DNA from 3 places in the Cupriavidus sp. Agwp_2 genome. Region 1 is predicted to be linked to each of the others. Evidence: predicted binding sites of a transcription regulator. Region 1 holds the regulator's gene; each other region holds the start of a gene.
What was found. The regulator FNR, encoded in region 1, switches genes on or off when oxygen is low (the NO sensors DNR and NnrR bind a similar motif). The targets are predictions, from matches to a motif close to TTGATNNNNATCAA.
Positions count from the first base shown of each region.

Region 1 (4,807 bases):
GGCGGCTTGGTCGACACCTTGCGGTGGATCAGCTTGCCGTTGACCCGCACCTGGTCGGCCGGCAGGATGCGCTGGCCGATATGCGCAGGCAGGCCGTTGACCGAGACCCGACCCTGCAGGATCAGTTCTTCCATTTCGCGGCGCGAGCCCAGGCCGCCTTCAGCCAGCACCTTGTGCAGCTTGGGCGCATCGTCCTCGGCCGACAGTTCGCGCACCGGCTTGGCCTTGGTGCGCGGGATGACCGTGTCTTCGTTGTCGTACTGCTCGGAAATCACGAAGCGGAACAGGTCCTCGCTGCTGGACGCGGCCTTGTCGGCGCCGCCCTGGCCCTTGCGCTGGCCTTGCGGCCTGGCACCATCCTTGCGGCGGCCCTGCGGCTGGCGGCCGGCAGCGCCCTGCCCCTCGACCGGCGCGGCAGGCTTGACGCCACGCGGGCTGGGCTTACGCTTGCGGCCCGCCTGTTCACCCTTGTCTGCCTTCTCGGCTCTTTCGGCCTTCTCGGTCCTTTCAGCCCGTTCAGCCCGTTCAGCCTTGTGCGCCTTGTCCACCGGAGCCTGCGCCGGCTGGCCGCCATCGCCCTGCGCCGGCTTGCGCTTGCCGCGGCCACGCTGGGCACCGCGCCCGCCGGCCGCCGCCGGCGCGGCGGCCGCTTCCGCGGCGTCGCCGGGCGTACCGGCCTCGGCGCCTTCGGCGCGACCGGCATCGCGGTCTTGCGCCGCCTGGCGGCGGGACGCCACCAGGTTCCTCAGCCCACGGCGCAGCCCCTTGCGGCGGGGCGCGGCTTCGCTGCCCGATCCGGGTTCTGCGGCGCCGGAATCGGCGGGTGCGCCCGCGTTGCGGGCGTCTTGCTCAACGGAATCAGACAAGGTATTCACTATCGGATGTTGCATGTTGTTCAGTTCGGCACGCGCTCGTCGTGCTCGCTCGGGTGCGGCGGGGCGCTGTCTTCCAACAGCTCTCCCCGCGCCCCGTCCGGATCGGATTCGGCCGGGTCGGCAGGTTCGTTCGGTTCGCCTTCGGCGCCCATTTCCTCAGCCCCATGCTGGTGCGGCTGCAGGTCGAATCCGTTGGCGATTTCGCCGTTTGTGGATGCCTGGCCGGCGTCCGTGACTTCGGGCTCGCCGGCGGCGGATGCTTCGCCCCCCGCCGGCTCGGCAAACGCCTCTTCATCGGCGCTACCGGGCTTGCCTGCCGCCAGCGCCTCGAAATCGATGGCCTGCTGATCCAGCAGCGTTGCCTGCGCCTGCGCCTGGGCATCTTCAAGCGGCGGCAACTCGTCCAGCGTGCGCAGCCCGAGGTCGTCCAGGAAGGCCTTGGTGGTGGCATACAGGGCCGGCCGGCCCGGCACGTCGCGGTGGCCGATCACCTCGATCCAGCTACGGTCTTCCAGCTTCTTAATGACTTCCGTACTAACCGTCACGCCGCGGATTTCCTCGATATCGCCGCGCGTCACCGGCTGGCGATAAGCGATGATCGCCAGCGTCTCCATCACGGCGCGCGAATATTTCGGCGGCTTTTCAGGATTCAGGCGGTCGAGGTATTCGCGCATTTCGGGGCGGCTCTGGAAGCGCCAGCCGCTGGCCAGCGACACTAGCTCCACGCCGCGCGGGCGCCAGTCCTGGCGCAACTCCTCCAGCAGCACGCGGACGGTGTCCGCGCCGACATCGTCGGCGAACAGCCGTCGCAGATCATTGACGCGCAAAGGTTCCTGCGCGCAGATCAGCGCCGTCTCGAGGACGATCTTCGCCTCTTGGGTATTCATGTTGATGGTGTGCAGCCTGTCTTTGCACCTGCTCCCGGACGGATCCGGGGCACCGGAGATTTTGGATACAGCGACGCCAATGCCATCGCCATCTCATTGCGCAGCTCACCCGGATACCTGCTGCATCCAAGCCGTGCACTTCCATTCTTTGCATCGAGTTGCCGGGTCACTCCGGCAGGAGATCGTTCGCATGCCGCCATGGGCCGGTCAGCGAACCTCTTGCGTGGCACATCCGAAAACCGGACGCTGCTGTCGGCGAACTGAACGCCTCGGACGCAAGAAAAACGGGTATCGGGAGCAAGGCCGGCATCTCCAACACCGCAGTGCCAGCCGGGCTTTGATCTTTTGAACCGGATGGACCGCGGGCCGGGCCGGGCATCGAACCACCAACGCTTCCCGCCGCCGTGGGCGTGCCTTCTGGTAGGAAGGCCGCTTGGCGCTGCTCGCCGTTGCTTACAAAACACCGCGCGATACCGCAATGTTGGCGATTGTATGGCATTCCCGCCCTTGCCCGCAACCATCATTCGCTGCGCCGCGCGCCCCATGCGCCTCAAAAGACCAGGCAGAAACCCTGCTCTGCCAGCGAATGTGGCAGCAACACCGCGCGCGCCAGGCCAAGGGCCCCGAACGCCATGACCGCCACGCCCGCGCCCACCCGCACCGCGCGCTGCCGCGACAGGCTGCGCAGGTAGCCGGACAGCCCCGACAGCACCATCAGGTTGGGCAGCGTGCCGACGCCGAACACGCCCATCACCAGTGCGCCGGAACCGGCATTGCCGGCGAGCAGCGCAAGCGTCAGCGCACCATAGACCATGCCGCACGGCACCAGCCCCCAGGCCAGTCCAACCCCGTAGCGCCTGGCAAGGCCCCCATGCGCACGCACGAACGCGGGCATGTTGCCGCCTAGCCGGCCCAACTGCCGCGCCACGCCACTGCCAGCCCGCGCCGCCAGCCGCTCCAGCCATGCCACGGTAAAGGCATTGCCGCGCAGCAGGCGCCAGCCCGACCACAGCAGCATCGCGCTGCCGGCACCGAACAGCCAGCGCTGCAACGGCAGGTAATCCTGCTTCCACGCGCCGGCGCCGATCGCGCCCAGTAGCGCGCCTAGCATCATGTAGGTCGAAATCCTGCCCAGGTGCATTGCCAGCAACTCGCCGACCCAGGCAGCACGGCTGCGCACGAAGGTCATGGCCGCAACGCTGCCACGTGGTTGTTCGACTGCCAGCGCGATGCCGCCACACATTGCTGCACAGTGCACGCCGCCCAGCAATGCCAGCATAAAAACGCTAATTAGCACACCAAATGTCAAATCTGGCTCCCTGCCGCATCACATCGCACGGTAAAATGTCCTGATCGCGCCCTCGCATCCAATCTTGCAGGTTCCAATTGCTTACCTCCATTCCAATCACCGAAATGTCGCCCCGTTGCTCCACATGCGCGATGGGGCAACTGTGCCTTCCGGTTGGCATGTCCCAGCAAGACCTTACCAAGATGGACACGCTGGTGCAGGAACGCATCCGGGTCCATAAGGGTGAGACCTTGTATCGCATGGGCGATCCCCTCACCGCGGTTTATGCCGTTCGCTTCGGCACGCTCAAGACGCACGTCACGACCGAAGACGGCCGTTCACAGATTACCGGTTTCCATCTGCCAGGCGAGATCGTCGGACTCGACGGCCTGGGGGAAATGCAGCATGCCTCTGACGCGACCGCGCTGGAAGATACCGAAGTCTGCGTAGTCCGCCTTGGTGACCTCCAGACCCTGTCCGCAGACCTGCCTTCGCTGCAGCACCAGTTCCTGCGGCTGATGGGCAAGGAAATCACGCACGACCAGCTGATGCTGGTGACACTCGGCTCGATGCGCGCCGAAGAGCGCCTGGCCGCGTTCCTGATCAACCTGTCGGAGCGCCTTTCGGCACGCGGGTACTCGTCGACCGAATTCGTGATGCGCATGAGCCGCGAGGAAATCGGCAGCTACCTGGGCCTGAAACTGGAAACCGTCAGCCGCCTGTTCTCGCGCTTCGCTGAAGCCGGCCTGATTCAGATTCGCCAGCGCCACGTGAAGCTGGTGGATCTCGCCGGCATCAAGCAGCTCTACAGCCGCAGCTGCTGACCCTTTCCCACACCACACCACACCACACCGCATTGCGCTTGCGCCGCACAGGGCGGCGCAAGCATCCCCCTTCACTCCAGCTCGTCGGTATCGCTAAGTCGCGTCGGCATCGTGTACAGCGTCAGCCCGCTGGACAGCGCGCAGAATATCCACGCCAGCAGGAAGCTCATCGTATAGATCGATTCGCGCGACGCCTCGATCGGATGCCCGAAGAACTTCAGGTCGCCGGGATCCACGACCGAGAACACCGTCGCGGTGGCGAAGCCCGCCATCAGGAACCCCGGCCACAAGACCCACATCAGCCAGCGCAACCTCATGGCTGCCTCGCTGCGCTCGGCTGAGGCCGCACTGCCTCCGCCTTCTCGACCACCAGTCCATGACGCGCCGCGCCCTGCACCGGCATGTCAGGATGCGACGACGCAAGCCAGATGGTGACGCCGCACGCCACCATCGCGACCAGCGGGCCGCTCATCAACAGCCACGGCCACGGCTCTTTCCACCACGGATTGCCTTGCTGATTCATCATGCCCCCTTAAGTTCTGCACCGAGCGCCTGGCGTCACAGGTCGCGCGGCACGATAAAGCTGGTGGTTTGCCGGATCTCGGCGCTGCCCCGCTCAGTTGCTTCGCTGGTCACCGTCACGCTGATCTTGTGCGTGCCTTGCGCGGCGTATTCGATCGGCACGCGTATGCGGATCGGCAACAGCCGGTTCGACGTCGGCGCCAGCGACTCGGCCTGCTTGTCGTATTCGACCGTCAGGTTTTTCAACTCGTCGCTGTCGGCTCGCACGCTGATGTGCATCGGCCCTTCAGTCGTGTTGATCAGCTGCAGGCGATAGACGTTCTCGATCCAGCGGCCCTCGACTTCCCGGCCCAACGCGCCGCGGTCGCGGATGATGTCCACCTTCAGCGGCGTGCGCAGCGCGATCGAAGC
Region 1 covers NZ_CP088083.1:2,248,361-2,253,167, forward strand. The annotation lists gene rluB (23S rRNA pseudouridine(2605) synthase RluB) at 1-890, opposite strand, end outside; gene scpB (SMC-Scp complex subunit ScpB) at 896-1,762, opposite strand; gene LPA45_RS10575 (sulfite exporter TauE/SafE family protein) at 2,313-3,071, opposite strand; gene fnr (fumarate/nitrate reduction transcriptional regulator Fnr) at 3,149-3,874, shown strand; gene LPA45_RS10585 (hypothetical protein) at 3,946-4,191, opposite strand; gene LPA45_RS10590 (FixH family protein) at 4,188-4,397, opposite strand; gene ccoG (cytochrome c oxidase accessory protein CcoG) at 4,433-4,807, opposite strand, start outside.

Region 2 (4,807 bases), on a different replicon from region 1:
GCGCGTGCTGCAGGACCACCACGGCAATCCCGTGCGCGGCGTCGGATCGAACTACATGTGCGACCTGAAGGTGGGCGAAAAGGTGGAAGTGATCGGACCGTTCGGCGCCAGCTTCCTGATGCCCAACCACCCGCGCTCGAATATCGTGATGATCTGCACGGGCACCGGCAGCGCGCCGATGCGGGCGATGACGGAATGGCGTCGCCGCTTGCGCAAGGCCGGCAGGTTCGATGGCGGCAAGCTGATGCTGTTCTTTGGCGCGCGCAGCAAGGAAGAGTTGCCGTACTTCGGGCCGCTGCAGAACTTGCCCAAGGATTTCATCGACATCAACCTGGCGTTCTCGCGCACGCCGGGGAGCCCCAAGCGCTATGTGCAGGACCTGATGCGCGAGCGCGCGGCGGATCTCGCGGCGCTGCTGGCTTCACCGGATACGTACTTCTATGTCTGCGGGCTGAAGAGCATGGAGGAGGGCGTGGTGCTGGCGCTGCGGGACGTGGCGCAGCAGGCGGGATTGCATTGGGAATCGCTCGCTGAAGGGCTGAGGCGGGACGGGCGGCTGCATCTGGAGACGTACTGAAGCGGAGGCCTGCGCTAGTACCACCACCCCTCGCAAACGCGCCCCTCTCCCGCGCGCGGGAGAGGGGAGCAAACCGCGGGGCTGCGTGGGGGTGTCAGGCGTGCTTGAACCGCCTGCGCAATTTATTCGACGCATCGGCCAGCCCTCCATCCGCCACCTCCACCACCCCATGCAGGTACTTCTCGCTCGCCTCTAATAACGCCCCATATATCCCGCTGCACATTCCCCGCGCCGTCCGCCCCGGCCAGTCCTGCGGCAGCAGCGCCTCCGGCAGGTTGGGATCGCGCAGCAGCACGCGCCGGTATTCATGCACCAGCAGCGTCCGCACGAAGAAGGCATCCACTGGCGCCAACTCCGCCGCTTCATCGGCCAGCGGTGAAAAGCGTCTCAACAAGGCCTGCCACGCGTCGGCCACGTCGCCCAGCTTGAACGTCTGGTGCATCAGCGCCTGCAGCGGCCGCAGCGAGAACGCCTCCAGGCTGCTCGCCTCCATCACCGCCACATAGTCCTGCGCACGCGCTGACTGGATGATCTCGCGCAGCGACCCAAGGTCCGCATTGGGATGCGCCATCACCCCCGGCGCGATCGCGCCAAAGCCCTCCCACAGCAATTCCCGCTTCAGCTTCTGCCGCACAGTGGCGCGAACGTCACCGCGCACCATCACCAGCGTCCAGCGGCCATCCCACTCCTGCGCTTCGCCCGCATAGATGCGCTTGCCGGCGTGCAACACGCGTTGCAGGCCGGCTTCCGACAGTCCGTAGTAGCTGCGCCGCCCGATCCTGGTGGCGGCCAGCCAGTCGTCTGCAGTCAGGCGGAAAGTGGCCGTGCGCACCAGCCGGTCATTGATGCCGAATGGCGCCGCGAGGCGGATCAGGCTCCCCAGCCACACCGCCTGCGGCCGCGGCGCCACCAGGTCGCCGTACAGCGTCACCAGCAGGGAGTTGGCGCCCAGCTTGAGGCCGCGCGCCAGCCGGGCGATGCGCGGGGAGGGCTGTTCTGCGTCAGGGGAGGTCGCCATCGCGGGTCCTGAAAGTGATACACATTCGTCGATTGCTTGAATCAAATTGTATCACTACCATGCATTGCAACTGACGCAATTGACGCAAATCAAGACCCCGAGCGGGACCCCTACAAAAGCGGAGCAGGCATGTACGCACAGCTGGTGGAGACGGGAGCAACAAGGCTCCGCGCGATGGAAGAGATGGACCCGCAGGAACGCGCGTTCCAGGCACGTGTGGACGAAGGGATCAAGATCGAGGCCAAGGACTGGATGCCCGAGGCTTACCGCAAGACCCTGGTCCGCCAGATCTCGCAGCACGCGCATTCTGAAATCGTCGGCCAGCTGCCGGAAGGAAACTGGGTTACCCGTGCGCCCACGCTGGAGCGCAAGGCCGTGCTGCTGGCCAAGATCCAGGACGAAGCCGGCCACGGCCTCTATCTGTACAGCGCGGCGGAAACGCTGGGCGTGTCGCGCGACCAGATGCTGGGCGATCTGCATTCGGGCAAGGCCAAGTATTCCAGCATCTTCAATTACCCCACGCTGTCCTGGGCCGATATCGGCATGATCGGCTGGCTGGTCGATGGCTCGGCCATCATCAACCAGGTGCCGCTGTGTCGCTGCTCGTACGGCCCGTATGCGCGCGCCATGGTGCGCGTGTGCAAGGAAGAGTCGTTCCACCAGCGCCAGGGCTACGACATCCTGCTGAAGCTGTGCAACGGCACGCCCGAGCAGAAGCAGATGGCGCAGGACGCGCTCAATCGCTGGTGGTGGCCCGCGCTGATGATGTTCGGCCCGTCCGACGGCGATTCGCCCAACAGCGCGCAATCGATGCAATGGCGCATCAAGCTGTTCTCCAACGACGAGCTGCGCCAGAAGATGGTCGACCAGACCGTGCCGCAGGCCGAATACCTCGGCCTGACCATTCCCGATCCCGAATTGAAGTGGAACGCGGAACGCGGCCACCATGACTTCGGCGAGATCGACTGGTCCGAGTTCTACAACGTGATCCAGGGCAACGGCCCGTGCAACCGCGACCGCCTGCGCACCCGCGTCAAGGCCTGGGACGACGGCGCATGGTTCCGCGACGCGCTGGTGGCCCACGCCCAAAAGCAGGCCCCGCAGGCGCAGCAAGCCGCAGCCTGATCCCCGCGGCGCAGCGCGCCGCCCCTACATCGATTCGCTTTACACAGGAGGTTGCCATGAAAGAGTGGCCGCTTTGGGAGATCTTTATCCGCAGCCAGCACGGCCTGGCCCACAAGCACGTGGGCAGCCTGCACGCGCCGGACGGCGAAATGGCGATCAACAACGCCCGCGACGTCTACACGCGCCGCAATGAAGGCGTCAGCGTCTGGGTGGTGAAGGCCGGCGACGTGATGGCCAGCAGCCCCGGCGACAAGGGCCCGCTGTTCGAACCCGCCAACAGCAAGGTCTACCGCCACCCGACGTTCTTCCCGATGCCGGAAGCGGTCAAGCACATCTGATACGGCCCGGACCATGGACAACAAGCTCGAATTTTTGCTGCGCCTTGGCGATTCCACGCTGGTGCTTGGCCAGCGCCTGTCGGAATGGTGCGGCCATGGCCCCGCGCTGGAAGAGGACATCGCGCTGACCAACGTCGCGCTCGACCTGGTCGGCCAGACCCGCCTGTGGCTGGGCTATGCCGCCGAAGTGGAGGGCGCCGGCCGCACCGCCGACCAGCTCGCCTACCTGCGCGACGCGCACCAGTTCCGCAACCTGCTGCTGGTGGAGCAGCCCAACGGCAGCTATGCCGATACGCTGGCGCGCCAGTTCCTGTTCGATACGTGGCACTACTTCCAGCTCGAAGCGCTGCAGCGTTCGACCGATGCGCGCATCGCAGAGATCGCCGCCAAGTCGCTCAAGGAAGTCACCTACCACGTGCGCCGCAGCGCCGACCTGGTGGTGCGCCTGGGCGATGGCACCGAGGAAAGCCATCGCCGCATGCAGGATGCCTTCGACGACCTGTGGATGTTCACCGGCGAATTGTTCGAGGCCGATGCGGCCGAGGCCGCACTGGTGCGCGAAGGCGTGATCCCCGATCCTGCGAAGCTGGCTGAGCCATGGCAGCGCCATGTCGGCGAGGTCCTGGAAGAAGCCAGGCTGCGCATGCCCGCCGGCCAGTGGGCGCAGAGCGGCGGCCGCCACGGCCGTCATACCGAACACCTCGGCTACCTCCTGGCCGAAATGCAGTTCCTGCAGCGCGCCTATCCCGGCGCGCAGTGGTGAGCATCATGACCGCGCAAGCGCTGTCACGCCCCGCACTCGAACAGGTCTGGTCGTGGCTCGATACCGTTCCCGATCCTGAAATTCCGGTGATTTCCGTGGTCGATCTCGGCATCGTGCGCGACGTGGCCTGGCTGGATGGCACCTGTGTCGTCACCATCACGCCGACCTATTCCGGCTGCCCGGCCATGACGATGATCCGTACCGGCATCGAAAATGCGCTGGCCGCACGCGGCGTGAACAACGTGCGCGTGCAGACCCGTCTGGCGCCAGCCTGGACGACCGACTGGATGACGCCGCGCGGCAAGGCCAGCCTGAGCGGCTACGGCATTGCGCCTCCGGCGCAGCAGGTGATCGACATCAGCGGCATCAGCCGGAAGGCATCGCCTGCTCTGGTGGTGGCCTGCCCGCACTGCGGCTCGCGCCATACGCGGCTGGTCAGCCAGTTCGGGTCGACCGCGTGCAAGGCGCTGTACCGCTGCGGCGACTGCAAAGAGCCGTTCGACTACTTCAAGGCTCACTGAGAAGGAAAGGTGGGGAGATGAGCAAATTCCATGAACTGACGGTGGCCTCGGTCACGCGCGAAACCCGCGACGCGGTGGCCGTGACCTTCACCGTCCCGGACGAACTGTCCGACACCTACCGCTACGTGCAGGGCCAGCACCTGACGCTGCGCACCGGCATCGATGGCGAGGACGTGCGCCGCTCGTATTCGATCTGCTCGGCGGTGCAGGACGAACAGCTGCGCGTGGCGATCAAGCGCGTCGACGGCGGGCTGTTCTCCAACTGGGCCAACGAGCAGCTGCAGCCCGGCATGAAACTGGAAGTGATGGCGCCGTCGGGCCATTTCCACGTGCCGCTGTCCGCCACGCATGCGAAGCACTACGTCGCGTTCGCCGCCGGCAGCGGCATCACGCCGATGCTGTCGATCATCAAGACCACGTTGCAGGCGGAGCCGGACAGCCGCTTCACGCTGTTCTACGGCAACC
Region 2 covers NZ_CP088084.1:2,537,028-2,541,834, forward strand. The annotation lists gene boxA (benzoyl-CoA 2,3-epoxidase subunit BoxA) at 1-577, shown strand, start outside; gene paaX (phenylacetic acid degradation operon negative regulatory protein PaaX) at 672-1,595, opposite strand; gene paaA (1,2-phenylacetyl-CoA epoxidase subunit PaaA) at 1,725-2,720, shown strand; gene paaB (1,2-phenylacetyl-CoA epoxidase subunit PaaB) at 2,777-3,058, shown strand; gene paaC (1,2-phenylacetyl-CoA epoxidase subunit PaaC) at 3,072-3,821, shown strand; gene paaD (1,2-phenylacetyl-CoA epoxidase subunit PaaD) at 3,827-4,342, shown strand; gene paaE (1,2-phenylacetyl-CoA epoxidase subunit PaaE) at 4,360-4,807, shown strand, end outside.
Region 2: a site for FNR is predicted at 1,675-1,688, ahead of paaA (1,2-phenylacetyl-CoA epoxidase subunit PaaA). Genes of this name have one in related genera too.

Region 3 (4,807 bases), on a different replicon from region 1:
ATGAGTTCCGCGGCATCGGCATGTGCGGACATGTTCTCGACCTGCTCCACCGACGCATGCACGGCGATGTCCTTACCATGGACGCGAATGTCGCGCCGGCCTGCGGCCAGCGCTGCGCCGCGCGTACCCGCCGCCTGGAAGCCGGAAAGCAGGATGGCATTGCGAGGGTTCGGACCGTAGGCGGCAAGATGGTGGACCACGCGACCACCGGTAGCCATGCCGCTGCCAGCCAGGATGATCTTGGGACTTCGGTCGTGGTTCAGCCAGATCGACTGCTCCATGCTCTGCACCGGGATGGCGAGGTTGCAGGCTGCGGCGCACTCTTCGCGGCTGATGCGCAGTTCTTCCGGATGCAGCGAGAAAATCATGGTCGCATCGATGGCCATCGGGCTGTTGAGGTACACCGACACGTCGGGGATTCGCTTGAGCTCGCGCAGGCGGTGCAGGCAGTAAAGCAGGCTCTGCGTGCGCCCCACCGCGAAAGCGGGGATGATCAAACTGCCGCCGCGGCCAATTGTCCGGCTGACTATCTCGCCGAGCACATCGAGTGGGTCGTCGTCCGGATGCCGCCGGTCGCCGTAGGTGGACTCCACCAGCAGGTAATCCGCCTGACGCACCATTTCCGGCGCGCGCATGACGACGTCCTGCTGCCGCCCGAGGTCGCCTGAGAAGACGATGCGCTTGCCGTCGACGAACAACGTGACAATAGCTGCCCCGATGATATGTCCGGCCCGGGCAAACTCGGCCTCGATGCCGGGCGCTACCTGGAAGCGCTTGCCGAACTGCATCGGCTGGAGTCGCCGCATTGCTCGTTCAGCGTCGGCGGCCGTGTAAAGGGGCAATGCGGGGCGATGACGCGAAAAACCCTTGCGGTTCGCGTAATCGGCGTCTTCTTCCGCCAGGTGGGCGCTGTCTGGCAGCAGGATGCCGCACAGCTGCGCGGTGCCCATTGTGCAGTACACGCTGCCGCGGAAGCCGTTCCGCACCAGCAGGGGCAAATACCCGCTGTGGTCGATGTGGGCATGGGTCAGCACCACGGCGTCGAGCTTGGCCGGATCGAGCGGCAGTGGGTCCCAATTGCGCAGGCGCAGGGTCTTGTATCCCTGGAACAGGCCACAGTCGACCATGACCTGTTGACTGCCGGTATCGAGCAGGTACTTGGAGCCGGTGACCGTATCGGTCGCGCCGAGGAATTGCAGTTGCATGCTGGTGTCCTTTGACGCTTGCGCGAAGCCGTTGGTCCCGCCACGGGTGCCGCTGGCCGATACAGCCAGTCTAGGTGGGGGAACCGAGTGGTGGTTGATACGGATCAATCATGCGGACATGCGAATACCTACGCTTGAACAGTGTCCCGCCCCGCCCGCCCCACGTGGCGTCCACGCAGGGCCAACAGCAGTGCGCACCGTGGCTCCGCGCGGAGCAGATCTTGGGAAACGTCATGCAAAATCGCTCCAACGCGTTGCAAAAGGCCTGCCCCCAACCCAGGATTTCATCGTCCCGCGTCCGGCGTTGAGCCATGTCAACCCGAATTCACCATCACCATCTACTCTGATTAGAGCGAATCTTAAGATGGGACTTGGGTCGATCCTTCTCAGGAGACATCTCATGTATAAGCGCATCTTGCTTGCCGTGGACGGCAGCCGCTCCTCCGACCTGGCGCTCAGCCAGGCGATCGCCATCGGCCGGGCCACCAATGCCGAAGTCAAAGTGCTGTACGTGGTGGACGACAGCGACATCTATTTCGGGACGGGCTCTTTCGACCCGCACGAACTGGTCAGAGAACTGGTCTCTCATGGCCGCAAGGCATTGGATGCGGCCACTGCCCGCCTTAGCGAAGCCGGTATCCGCTGCAACGCACAACTGGACGAGAAGCCCTTGGCCCCAGGCCGGATCTCGACGACCATCGTCAACGAAGCAAACACCTGGAATGCCGACATGATCGTTTTGGGGACCCATGGCCGGCGCGGCGTTAGGCGCGTGCTGATGGGCAGCGTGTCAGAAGGCGTCCTTGCGCAGACCACCAAGCCGGTGCTGCTGGTCCGTAGCGAGATCGAAGGCTGATTGCGCCATGCCGCCGACCATGCGAGCGATGCTGTTCGAGGGGGCGGGGCTGCCCTTGCGCCTGCTGGACGTCACAGTGCCCGAGCCAGGGCCGGGCGAGGTCCGCATTACCGTGGCCGCCTGCGGCGTGTGCCGCACCGATCTGCATATCGCCGACGGCGACCTGCGCTATCCCAAGCCTGCGCTCATTCCGGGGCACGAGATCGTCGGCACGGTCGAATCGTGTGGCACCGGTGTCACCGCGTTCAGGCAGGGCGACCGTGTCGGCGTGCCATGGCTGGGCCATACCTGCGGACAGTGCAGCTACTGCGTGCGACATCACGAGAATCTCTGCGACGCGCCGCAGTTCACCGGCTACACGCGTGACGGCGGCTACGCGGAGTACGTGGTGGCCGACAGCCGCTACTGCTTCAGCATTCCCGCCGCCTATGACAACGAGCACGCCGCCCCACTGCTCTGTGCCGGCCTGATCGGCTACCGCACGCTGCGAATGGCGGGTGAAGCGCGCCGCATCGGCATCTACGGCTTTGGTGCGGCAGCCCACCTGGTGACGCAAATCGCCGTGGCGCAGGGCCGGGAGGTCTATGCCTTCACCCGCACGGGCGACAGCGCTGCCCAGCAGTTGGCACACCAGTCTGGCGCATGCTGGGCCGGCGCCAGCGACCTCGATGCACCGGTACCGCTGGACGCGGCACTGATCTTTGCCCCCGTGGGCGCGCTGGTGCCGCGTGCGCTGCGCGCCATCGACAAAGGCGGCATCGTCGTCTGCGGCGGCATCCATATGAGCGACATCCCGGCTATGCCCTACCAGTTGCTGTGGGAAGAGCGACGGCTGTGCTCCGTGGCCAACCTCACTCGGGCCGATGGCGACGCGTTGATGGCGATCGCGGCCCACACGCCGCTACAGACCCATATCACCACCTATCCGCTCGAACAGGCCAACGTTGCCTTGGTCGACCTGCGCGCGGGCCGCCTCGCCGGCGCCGCCGTCCTGACTATCCATCCCTGAGTCTTTTCCGCCGCCTGCAGCAGGGATGCCAGGGAGAACGCTTGATTTGGCTGAAGGCCGGCACGCAAGTGCCTAGCATGCACTCGTGGTTTCGTGTGCTTGGACGACCCGACAAGATTTCAGCCGACAAGCTTTCAGGAGAGGAACAAAAACCGCCGGCGTCTCCCTTTTCGGGAGGCTTTCAACGGCGCTTACCGACCACATTGAGAATGCGTTCGCCCTCTCTGGTCAGGCGAAATTGCCTCCGATCAGGTCTCGAGGTCTCGAGCTGCGCCAGCTGGCGCTCAACGAGTGCACTGATGTCAGCGGGGTCCAACTCGCGGGTATGTTCCGAATCGCTGAGAATCATCAGCGCTGCGAGCTCGTGGGGGCTTAGCATCTCTGTCTCCCGCAGAGGTTGACGATTACGCGTGCGGCGCTGCATGACGGAGCAGCATGGGCCACGCGTTGCAGCAACCGAATTTTAGGGGCCACTATGTCGGGTCGTGGCCCTGACTGCGGATCTTTTGAGGTAGGTCAAATCGGCATACCGTTTGGCCAAGGTTAGGTCCTGCCGCTCGCGAAAAGGAGGCTCGCGCTTGATGTACTGACGGCCCGGTCGACATAAGATTGCAGGCGAAGGGCGTTTACTAAACCACGTTTTTTCAGTTTCTGGTCTGCGCTGCCTGCCTACAGGTTGAGAAATAAGAGATTTGGCGCGGCGCAGCAGTCCGGCAAATCCGGATTGGGTGTGAGGACCGGCTGGTGCCGGTGGAGTGGCGCGCCGCTGAAGGCCTGCCGCTGGTAGCCGTCCAGCGCGAGCGCGGCTGGACGAGCTGCTGTTCGTGATCATCCTGGACTGACAGACCGATGCCGGCCATCCCCAGCGCAGGCTGGTTAAGCGAGATCGGCAGGCGCGTCATGCTCGCCTGGAATGGCAGCCGCGAATCCGCCCGGGCGATCCATGACGCCTCACGTCGATGAACGTCCCGGCGCTTTTCTCGCACTAGTCTTCTGCGCACAACAGGGCGATACCTCAGCCGTGCCTGGGCAGGCCACGCCCGTTGATCTGAAACAAGAGTCGATCTCGCCTGCCGCCTAGACTGATTTGTAGCTTCTGCGAGAGGGCGATCATGGCTTACGACAGCATCCTGGTGCATCTGGACAGCAATCCGCAGGCGCTGCAGCGGCTCGAAGTGGCGGGGCACATTGCCGCGGCTAACCAGTGCCCGCTGATCGGCATGTACGCCGGTTTCGTTCTCGATCCGGGCATCTACCTCACGGAGGGCGCGCAGCAATTTGTGGCGGACGACCTGGCCCGGCGCAACAAGGTCAGGGAAAACGTCCGGGTGCAGTTTCTTGCTGCGACTCAAGCACTGCCGGTGCGCGCCGAGTGGCGCGCGGCAGAGCGAGAGTCCGTGGTGACAGTGCTGCGCGAGGCTCGCGAGGCCGGACTGATCGTTGCCGGCCAGTACGACGCCGACAACACCGAAGGCCCGGTGGCTCGACAGCTGCTGGAATCGTTGCTGCTGGAGACCGGCCGTCCGACGCTGGTCGTGCCGTGCGCCGGCAAGTTTCCCACCGTGGGCACGCGGGTTATCGTCGCGTGGAATGGCAGCCGGGAGGCGGCGCGGGCGCTGCACGATGCTGTGCCGCTGATGGCCGGTGCCCAGGCGCACATTCTTTGCGCACACACTGCGGCCAAGGAGGCAAGAGCAGACGCCACCCCGGTCGGCCACGCCGCGCGTGTGCTGGAGC
Region 3 covers NZ_CP088085.1:466,543-471,349, forward strand. The annotation lists gene LPA45_RS32465 (MBL fold metallo-hydrolase RNA specificity domain-containing protein) at 1-1,205, opposite strand, end outside; gene LPA45_RS32470 (universal stress protein) at 1,606-2,061, shown strand; gene LPA45_RS32475 (zinc-dependent alcohol dehydrogenase family protein) at 2,069-3,070, shown strand; gene LPA45_RS32480 (universal stress protein) at 4,183-4,807, shown strand, end outside.
Region 3: a site for FNR is predicted at 1,300-1,313, ahead of LPA45_RS32465 (MBL fold metallo-hydrolase RNA specificity domain-containing protein). Genes of this name have one in related genera too.